DNA from 2 places in the Streptomyces sp. NPDC085946 genome. Region 1 is predicted to be linked to the other one. Evidence: riboswitches for the same ligand, from Rfam matches in the RefSeq annotation. Region 1 holds a riboswitch; the other holds the start of a gene.

Region 1 (4,112 bases):
CGATGTCGCCGTCGCGGACCATCCGCCAGAACTCGGCGCCGTCGGCGGGGTCGGACAACGGCAGGTTCACGTTCCGCACGCCCGGCAGCTCGACGTCCGGCCCCTCCAGCTTCTGGTCGGCGGCGTTGCGGAAGTCGAAGACCGTGTGCAGGCCCAGCGAGGAGAGGAAGACCGCGTCCTCGGCGGTCGCGTGCGCGAGGTGACCGCTGCGGAACAGCACGCCGTGCCGCACCCGTCGGCCGTCCACGGTCGGGAGCCCGCCCACGTCGCGGAAGTTGCGCACTCCGGCCAGCTCGGGCTCGGTCGACGGGACCTGCTGCGTCACGGGGGCTCCCTCCCACGTCGCCCCGCCGGCGCGGCTCGTCGACGGGCACCACTCGAAGATACGGCATGGCCGCCGGGGCCGATCGGGTCGTCCACAGGCGTTGCCCCGCGGGCCCGGCCACCCCGATCATGGACGTGATCGGCCGTTGCTGTTCGACGCTGTGAGGGTCTGATGCCGGAGATCTCCGAAGACGGGCGCACGTGGCTGCTGTCCGGGCCGGCCAGCGGTTACGCCCTCCACCTGACCGACCGCGACGAGCTGGTGCACCTGCACTGGGGGCCGCGGATCGCGCTCGCCGACGCCGAGGCCCTCGCGGTCCGTCCGCTGCCGGATTACTGGCCCTTCGAGTCCCCCCTCGACGGACGCGAGGAGTACCCGGTCGAGGGCGGCCCCCGGTTCGTCCGCCCGGCCCTGTCCGTCCGCAGGGCCGCGGACGGGCGGCGCGGCACGCAGTGGACCTACGCCGGGCACGAAACGGCCGGGGACGGCGAGTTACGGCTCCGCTTCCGCGACGGCGGCCTGGCCGTCACCCTGCACTACCGGATGCGCGGCGACGTGGTGGAGCGGTGGGCCCACCTCGCCAACGACGGGCCGGCGGTCGAGGTGCTGCGCGCCGACTCCGCCGTCTGGACGCTGCCCGACCGCGAGGGCTGGCGGCTGTCCCAGCTGCACGGCCGCTGGGCCGCGGAGTCCCGCCTGGTGCGCTCGGACCTCACCTACGGCGAGAAGGTCCTCGGCAGCCGCCGCGGCCACACCGGCCACCAGCACCTGCCCTGGGTCGCCCTGGACACCGACGCCACCGAGGAGCACGGCGAGGTCTACGGCTGCGCCCTGGCCTGGTCCGGCTCCTGGCGCCTGTGCGTGGCCCAGCTCCCGGACGCGCGCGTGCAGATCACCGGCGGCGCGGGTCACGACGACTCCGGCCTGCTGATGCTGGCGGCGGGGGAGTCGTACACCACCCCGGTCTTCGCGGGGCTGTGGAGCGACGGCGGCTTCGGCGGTGCCAGCCGCGCCTGGCACGCCTACCAGCGGACGTACGTCGTCCCGGACGCGGACCGGGACCGGCCGGTGCTGTTCAACTCCTGGGAGGCCACCGGGTTCGACATCTCCGAGGAGCGGCAGCGGGCGCTCGCCAAGCGGGCCGCCGCGCTGGGCGTGGAGCTGTTCGTCGTCGACGACGGTTGGTTCGGGGCCCGCACCGGCGACCGGGCCGGGCTCGGGGACTGGGCGCCCAACCCCGACCGGTTCCCCCGCGGTCTGAAGCCGCTCGCCGACCACGTGCACGCGCTCGGGATGCAGTTCGGCATCTGGGTCGAGCCGGAGATGGTCAACCCGGACAGCGACCTCTACCGCGCGCACCCGGACTGGGTGCAGTTCCAGCCGGGGCGCACGCGCACGGAGTTCCGCAACCAGCTGGTGCTCAACCTGGCCCGCGAGGACGTCCGTGAGCATCTCTGGCAGCGGCTCGACGAGCTGCTGGCCGGCGCCCCGATCGACTACGTCAAGTGGGACTTCAACCGCTGCTTCACCGACGCCGGCTGGCCCGGGGAGCCGTATCCGCAGCGGCTGTGGACCGACCACGTGCACGCCCTGTACGCCCTGCTGGACCGGCTGCGGGCGGCCCACCCGGGCGTCGCCTTCGAGTCCTGTTCGGGCGGCGGCGGCCGGATCGACCTCGGGGTGCTGAGCCGCACGGACCAGGTGTGGACCTCGGACAACACCGATCCGCTCGACCGGCTCGCCGTCCAGCACGGCTTCAGCCAGGTCCATCCCGCGCGGGTCATGGCCGCCTGGGTCACCGACAGCCCGAACGCCATGCTCAACGGGCGGGTGAGCTCGCTGCGGTTCCGGTTCGTCAGCGCCATGGCCGGGGTGCTGGGCCTCGGCGGGGACCTGACCCGCTGGAGCGCGGAGGAGCTCGCCGAGGCGCGGGAGTGGGTGGCGCTCTACAAGGAGATCCGGCCCGTGGTGCAGCGCGGCGACCTGTACCGGCTGCGCCCGCCGACGGGCGGCCTGAGCGCCGTGCAGTACGTCCTCGGCGACGAGACCGTCGTCCTCGCCTGGCTCCAGGCACAGCACTACGGGGAGCCCGCCGCCGCGCTCAGGCTGCGGGGCCTCGACCCGGCCGCCTCCTACGAATGCCGCGAAACGGGCGAAATCCATCGAGGTGCGGTGCTCCTGCACCACGGGCTGCGGACCGGGCTGCGCGGGGACCTCGACGCCGCCGTGGTCCGGCTGCGGCGCCTCGATTCGTAGCGAATGGGCGAACTGTCCGAATAAGGAGTTTCGCTCTAACGTGCCCCGGAAGCGGGGGAGATGGCCGCCGGCTGGTGAGCAGCGTCATATCCGTGACGATCCGTTGTCGCCATGCTCACGTAATTCATGCCTTTTTCCTGGCCGTTTGAGGAAAACGGAAGATCATTGATCCACGCACCGTCACCACGGACGTCCACAGGAATCCCTGGAACGCGCAGGTGCGGACAACCGCACGCTTGTCCCCGCGCGTCCTGTTCGCTTACGTTCGCCACCGATCCGGACGGACGCCTAATCCTGCCGCCGCCCGGAGCCCGCACACACTGACCCGTGTACGGCAGGAGCGGGGGACCCACAGGTACGACGCCTGTTCCGGTTCCCGGAACGGCTTGGGGTTAAGCCGCGCCTCGGCGCGGCCGGGCATCTCCAGTCCGCACCCGACAGCTCACCTCGTAGGCGCCGGAGAGGAAATCGCCATGCCCGCGAAGGGTAAGCACCGCCGTCCGAAGACCCTGCGCTTCACCCGTTCCATCGCCGTCGCCGGAACCGGCGGCGCCGCACTCGCCCTGCCGCTGCTGGGCGCCACCGGTGCCCACGCCGCCACCCCGCAGTCCGCCCCGGAGAAGGCCGTCCAGTCCGTCCAGGCCGCCGGGAAGAAGGCTGCCGGCGAGAAGGCCGACGACGTCCGCACCTACACGGTGAAGGCCGGCGACTACCTCGCGAGGATCGCCGACGAGCAGGACGTCGACGGCGGCTGGAAGCAGCTGTACGCCGACAACCGCGAGGCCGTCGGCGCCGACCCGTCGCTGATCCACCCGGGCCTGGAGCTGTCCATCGGCGAGAAGGCGGCCGGCGCCACCAAGCCGTCCTCCGCGGCCAAGTCCTCGGCGGCCAAGTCCTCCGCGGCCAAGCCCTCGGTCCCGGCCAAGTCCTTCGCCCCGGCGAAGTCCTCCTCCGAGCAGTCCGCGGACAAGCCGGCCGAGCAGTCCTCCGCCGAGCAGACCACCACCGCGAGCGACGCCGCCGAGTCCGCGGGCACCGCCGGCGGTTACGCCGCCCCGGTCTCCGGCGGCGTCGGCACCGCCTACAAGGTGGCCGGCAGCATGTGGTCCAGCGGCTACCACACCGGCGTCGACTTCTCCGTCCCCACCGGCACCTCCCTCAAGGCCGTCGGCGCGGGCACGGTCGTCTCCGCGGGCTGGGCCGGCGCGTACGGCAACCAGGTCGTCATCAAGCTCGCCGACGGCTACTACGCCCAGTACGCCCACCTGTCCTCGCTGTCCGTCTCGGCCGGCCAGGCCGTGACCGCCGGACAGCAGGTCGGCCTCTCCGGCTCGACCGGCAACTCGACCGGACCGCACCTGCACTTCGAGATCCGCACCACGCCGGACTACGGCTCGGACGTGGACCCGGTCGCCTACCTGAACGCGCACGGCGTCAGCATCGGCTGACCCGCACGACCGCCCGCCTGACACGCCGTCGGAGGCCGGACCCGGTTCCCCGGGTCCGGCCTCCGGCGTGTCGGCCGGCCCCG
Region 2 (4,112 bases), on a different contig from region 1:
CACGACATCCGGACCCTACCTCTTGCTTGAAAGTTGAAGCAACTGTGGCTGCGGTCGCGGCTGCGGCTGCGGCTGCGACCGCGTCACGCGCAGGGCGGTGCCGACCGGCGGCGCCACGGCACCCCGTCGGACACCGGCCGGGCACCGTCCTCCCCGAGCGCCCGGACCACTCCGGAACAGATCTCCTCCAGCTGCCCGACCTGCTCCGCGCTCAGGTGGTCGAACAGCGAGGTCCGCACCGTCTCCACGTGGCCGGGCGCCGCCCGCTCCAGGACCGCCAGGCCCTCGTCGGTCAGCGCGGCGACGCTGCCGCGCCGGTCCGACGGGCAGGCCTCGCGCCGGACCATGGCGTCCCGCTCCAGCCGCGTCACCGCGTACGTCAGCCGGCTGCGGGTGATCTTCAGCCGCTCGGCCAGGTCGGTCATGCGCAGCCGCCGCCCCGAAGACTCGGACAGGGCGGCCAGGATGGAGTAGTACAGGTGGGGCATGCCGGCGTCCTGCTGGAGCTGCCGGTCGAGCGCGTCCTCCAGGAGCAGCGAGGCGGCCAGGTACGCGCGCCAGGCGCGCTGCTCCTCGGGGGTGAGCCAGCGGGTCGTCATGCCGCCAGTGTAGGTTTGCTTCAAACTTGAACCAAGATGTCCGGGCCAGTCCGGACCGGACCAGTCCCGCCCGTACTGACCACCGGGGAGCACCGATGCCCCACCCGTACGTCCTGCTGTCCGCCGCCGTCTCCCTCGACGGCTACCTGGACGACACCGGCCCCGACCGCCTGCTGCTGTCCAGCGCGGCGGACTTCGACCGGGTCGACGAGGTGCGGGCGTCCGTCGACGCGATCCTGGTCGGCGCCGGGACCATCCGCGCCGACAACCCCCGGCTGCTCGTCAACTCCCCCGAGCGGCGGGCCGCCCGCGTCGCCGCGGGCCGGCCCGCGTACCCGCTCAAGGTCACCGTCAGCGGCACCGGCGACCTGGACCCGGCGGCTCCGTTCTGGCACACGGGCGGCGAGAAGGTCCTCTACACGACGGACCGGGGGGCCGGGCGGGCGCACGCCCTCGGCATCGCGGCCGACGTCGTCCCGCTCGGCGCCGCCCTGGACTGGCGGCGCCTCCTGGCACACCTGCACGACGTCCGCGGCGTACGGCGGCTCATGGTCGAGGGCGGCGGGCAGATCCACACCCAGCTGCTCACCCAGGGCCTGGCCGACGAACTCCAGCTCGTCCTCGCCCCGCTCTTCGTGGGCGACCCGGACGCGCCCCGGCTGTTCGGGCCGGGCGGCTACCAGGCCGGCCGGCTGCGGCTGCTGGAGACCCGGCAGATCGGTGACGTCGTCCTCATGCGCTACCGGCCCACCGCGCCGGGCGCCGGAACCGTCCCGTCCGCCGCCGACCACCACTGGCTGGCCCTCGCCTGCGAACTGGCCGGGCGCTGCCCGCCGTCGGACACCGCCTTCAGCGTGGGCGCGGTCGTGGTGGCGGCCGACGGCACGGAACTGGCCCGCGGCCACTCCCGGGAGGGCGGCGATCCGGTCGTCCACGCGGAGGAGGCGGCGCTGGCCAAGGCCGACCCCACCGATCCGCGCCTGGCCGGCGCGACGGTCTACAGCAGCCTGGAGCCCTGCGCCCGCCGGGCCTCCCGGCCCGCGCCGTGCGCCCGGCTGATCCTGGACGCCGGGGTGCGGCGGGTCGTCACGGCCTGGCGCGAGCCGGACACCTTCGTGGCCGGGGCCGACGGCAGCGGGGTGCTGGCGGCGGGAGGCGCCGCCGTCGTCGTCCTGCCGGAACTCGAAGGGCCGGCCAAGGCCCCCAACCGGCACCTGCTGGGGTGAGCGCGCTCACATTCCGCACGGAAAACCCCTGGTGAGAGGCTTCGGCCCGTCATGTGTGTGCTTCGGGCCCCGCGGATGGCGTATGGTTGAGACACAACGACGCGGGGTGGAGCAGCTCGGTAGCTCGCTGGGCTCATAACCCAGAGGTCGCAGGTTCAAATCCTGTCCCCGCTACTGAAGGCCCAGGGCCGGAACTCATGGAGTTCCGGCCCTGAGTCGTTTCCGCGCCTCCCGTCGGCGGTGTGCGGGCCGTCACCGGGCCGTGGTCACACTTAGTGAGCGAACCGCGCCGCTCCGCAGCACATCTGACGGACCATCAGAGCATGTGGGTTACATGAAGTGAGGTCAACTCGCCCGATTTACGGTGCCGATGACGGGTAAGTCCACGCGGAAATCGTTAATGATCAAGCGGAACAGCTTGGAATCAGCGCCCTGCGTACATTAACGTTCGATAACGCAGCGCGGTCGTCCCAGCCGTCACAGGAGACGGCTCCGTGCGCACGCGCCGAATCCCGCGAGGGAACCGGGGAACCACCACCTTGGGGTGAATCACGCGGATGCCGCCGTGGAGACACGGCCGGTATACGCGCGTAGGAGACCTTCCCGCTCCGAACCCGTCAGCTAACCCGGTAGGCGGAGACGGAAGGAAAGGAGTACGCCCACGTGGCGTCCAACAGGCCTGCCCCCGAGGCCCCGCACGTGCCCGGCCAGCGCAGCACCGACACCTTCGGGTACGGCGCTCCCGGCACCGACGAGGGCCCGTTCCAGGAGTGGAACCCCACCGAGGAGTCCATCCGCCCGGTCCGCGGCAGGCACCGCGTCGCCAAGCAGCGCGGCGGTCTCGCGCGCAGCTCCACCGTCCTCGGCGTCGGCGTCATAGCCGCCGTCGGCGCGGGCGGCATGGCCAGCGCCCAGACCGGCAAGCCGCCGGTGTCGATCTCCATGCCCGACCTCCCCAACGTGGGTTCCCTCCTCTCGGACGAGGAAACCCCGCAGGAGTCGGCCACCCCGCTCAGCAGCGTCGGCATGACCTCCGTCGACACCGCGCAGGGCACCGCCGACGCCGGCGAGGCGCTGCGCGCCCGGATCATGGCCCAGGCCGAGCAGCAGCAGGACCAGCTCGACGCGAAGGCCGCCGCCGAGGCCGTGGCCGCCGCCGAGAAGGCCGCGCAGGAGGCCGCCGCCAAGGCGGAGAAGGAGGCCGAGGAGAAGGCCGCCGCCGCCAAGGCCAAGGCCGAGGAGGAGGCCCGCAAGAAGGCCGAGGCCGAGCGCCTCGCCGAGCTGGCCAAGCAGTACACGCTGCCGACCTCCTCGTACACGATCACCTCCACCTTCGGCCAGGCCGGCGCCTACTGGTCCTCCGGCTACCACACCGGACTGGACTTCGCCGCGCCCACCGGCACCCTCCTCAAGGCCGTCCACAGCGGTACGATCACGTCGGCCGGCTGGGACGGCTCGTACGGCTACAAGACCGTGCTCACCCTCGACGACGGCACCGAGATCTGGTACGCCCACCAGTCCTCCATCAGCGTCAGCGTCGGCCAGAAGGTCACCACCGGCGACGTCATCGGCCGGGTGGGCGCCACCGGCAACGTCACCGGGGCCCACCTCCACATGGAGGTCCACGTGGACGGCTCCGCCAACGGCGTGGACCCGCTGGCCTGGCTGCGCGGCAAGGGCCTCACCCCCTGACCCGGACCCCGGCGGTCCTGACGGAGTCCCCCCGACGTCAGGGCTGCCGGCCGGCCGCGCGCCGGCGGTGCGGCACCGGGCGGAATGCCGCCGTCCGGTACACCTGTTGACGAGGAGCATGACTCCTCTGCGCACACTCGGCTCGTCCGACCTCGAGGTCTTCCCGCTCGCCCTCGGCGGCAACGTCTTCGGCTGGACCGCCGACGAGGCGACCTCCTTCGCCGTCCTGGACGCGTACACCGCCGCCGGCGGCAACTTCGTCGACACCGCCGACTCCTACTCGGCGTGGGCCGAGGGCAACCGGGGCGGCGAGTCCGAGACCCTCATCGGCAAGTGGCTCAAGGCGCGCGGCAACCGCTCCGACGTCGTCGTCGCCACCAAGGTCAGCCAGCACCCCGAGTACCCGGGCCTGTCGGCCGCCACCATCAAGGCCGCCGCCGACGCCTCCCTGCGCCGCCTCGGCACCGACCACATCGACCTCTACTACACCCACTTCGACAAGCCCGAGGTGCCGGTGGAGGAGATCATCGGCGCGCTGGACGAACTGGTGCGGGCGGGCAAGGTGCGCCACATCGCCGCCTCCAACATCACCGCC

Evidence for each region. A riboswitch is a leader RNA that binds a small molecule or an ion and turns the genes downstream of it on or off. The one in region 1 is predicted to bind cyclic di-AMP.
Region 2: another riboswitch for cyclic di-AMP. It lies ahead of ACIF8T_RS05655 (M23 family metallopeptidase); the one in region 1 lies ahead of ACIF8T_RS20580 (peptidoglycan DD-metalloendopeptidase family protein).

Annotation. Positions count from the first base shown of each region.
Region 1 is NZ_JBITSF010000010.1:6,480-10,591, reverse strand. It holds gene ACIF8T_RS20590 (tyrosine-protein phosphatase) at 1-325, opposite strand, end outside; gene ACIF8T_RS20585 (alpha-galactosidase) at 497-2,581, shown strand; cyclic di-AMP (ydaO/yuaA leader) riboswitch at 2,890-3,050, shown strand; gene ACIF8T_RS20580 (peptidoglycan DD-metalloendopeptidase family protein) at 3,055-4,029, shown strand.
Region 2 is NZ_JBITSF010000002.1:17,917-22,028, reverse strand. It holds gene ACIF8T_RS05670 (MarR family winged helix-turn-helix transcriptional regulator) at 84-599, opposite strand; gene ACIF8T_RS05665 (dihydrofolate reductase family protein) at 695-1,825, shown strand; tRNA gene ACIF8T_RS05660 (tRNA-Met) at 1,926-1,999, shown strand; cyclic di-AMP (ydaO/yuaA leader) riboswitch at 2,319-2,476, shown strand; gene ACIF8T_RS05655 (M23 family metallopeptidase) at 2,489-3,517, shown strand; gene ACIF8T_RS05650 (aldo/keto reductase) at 3,636-4,112, shown strand, end outside.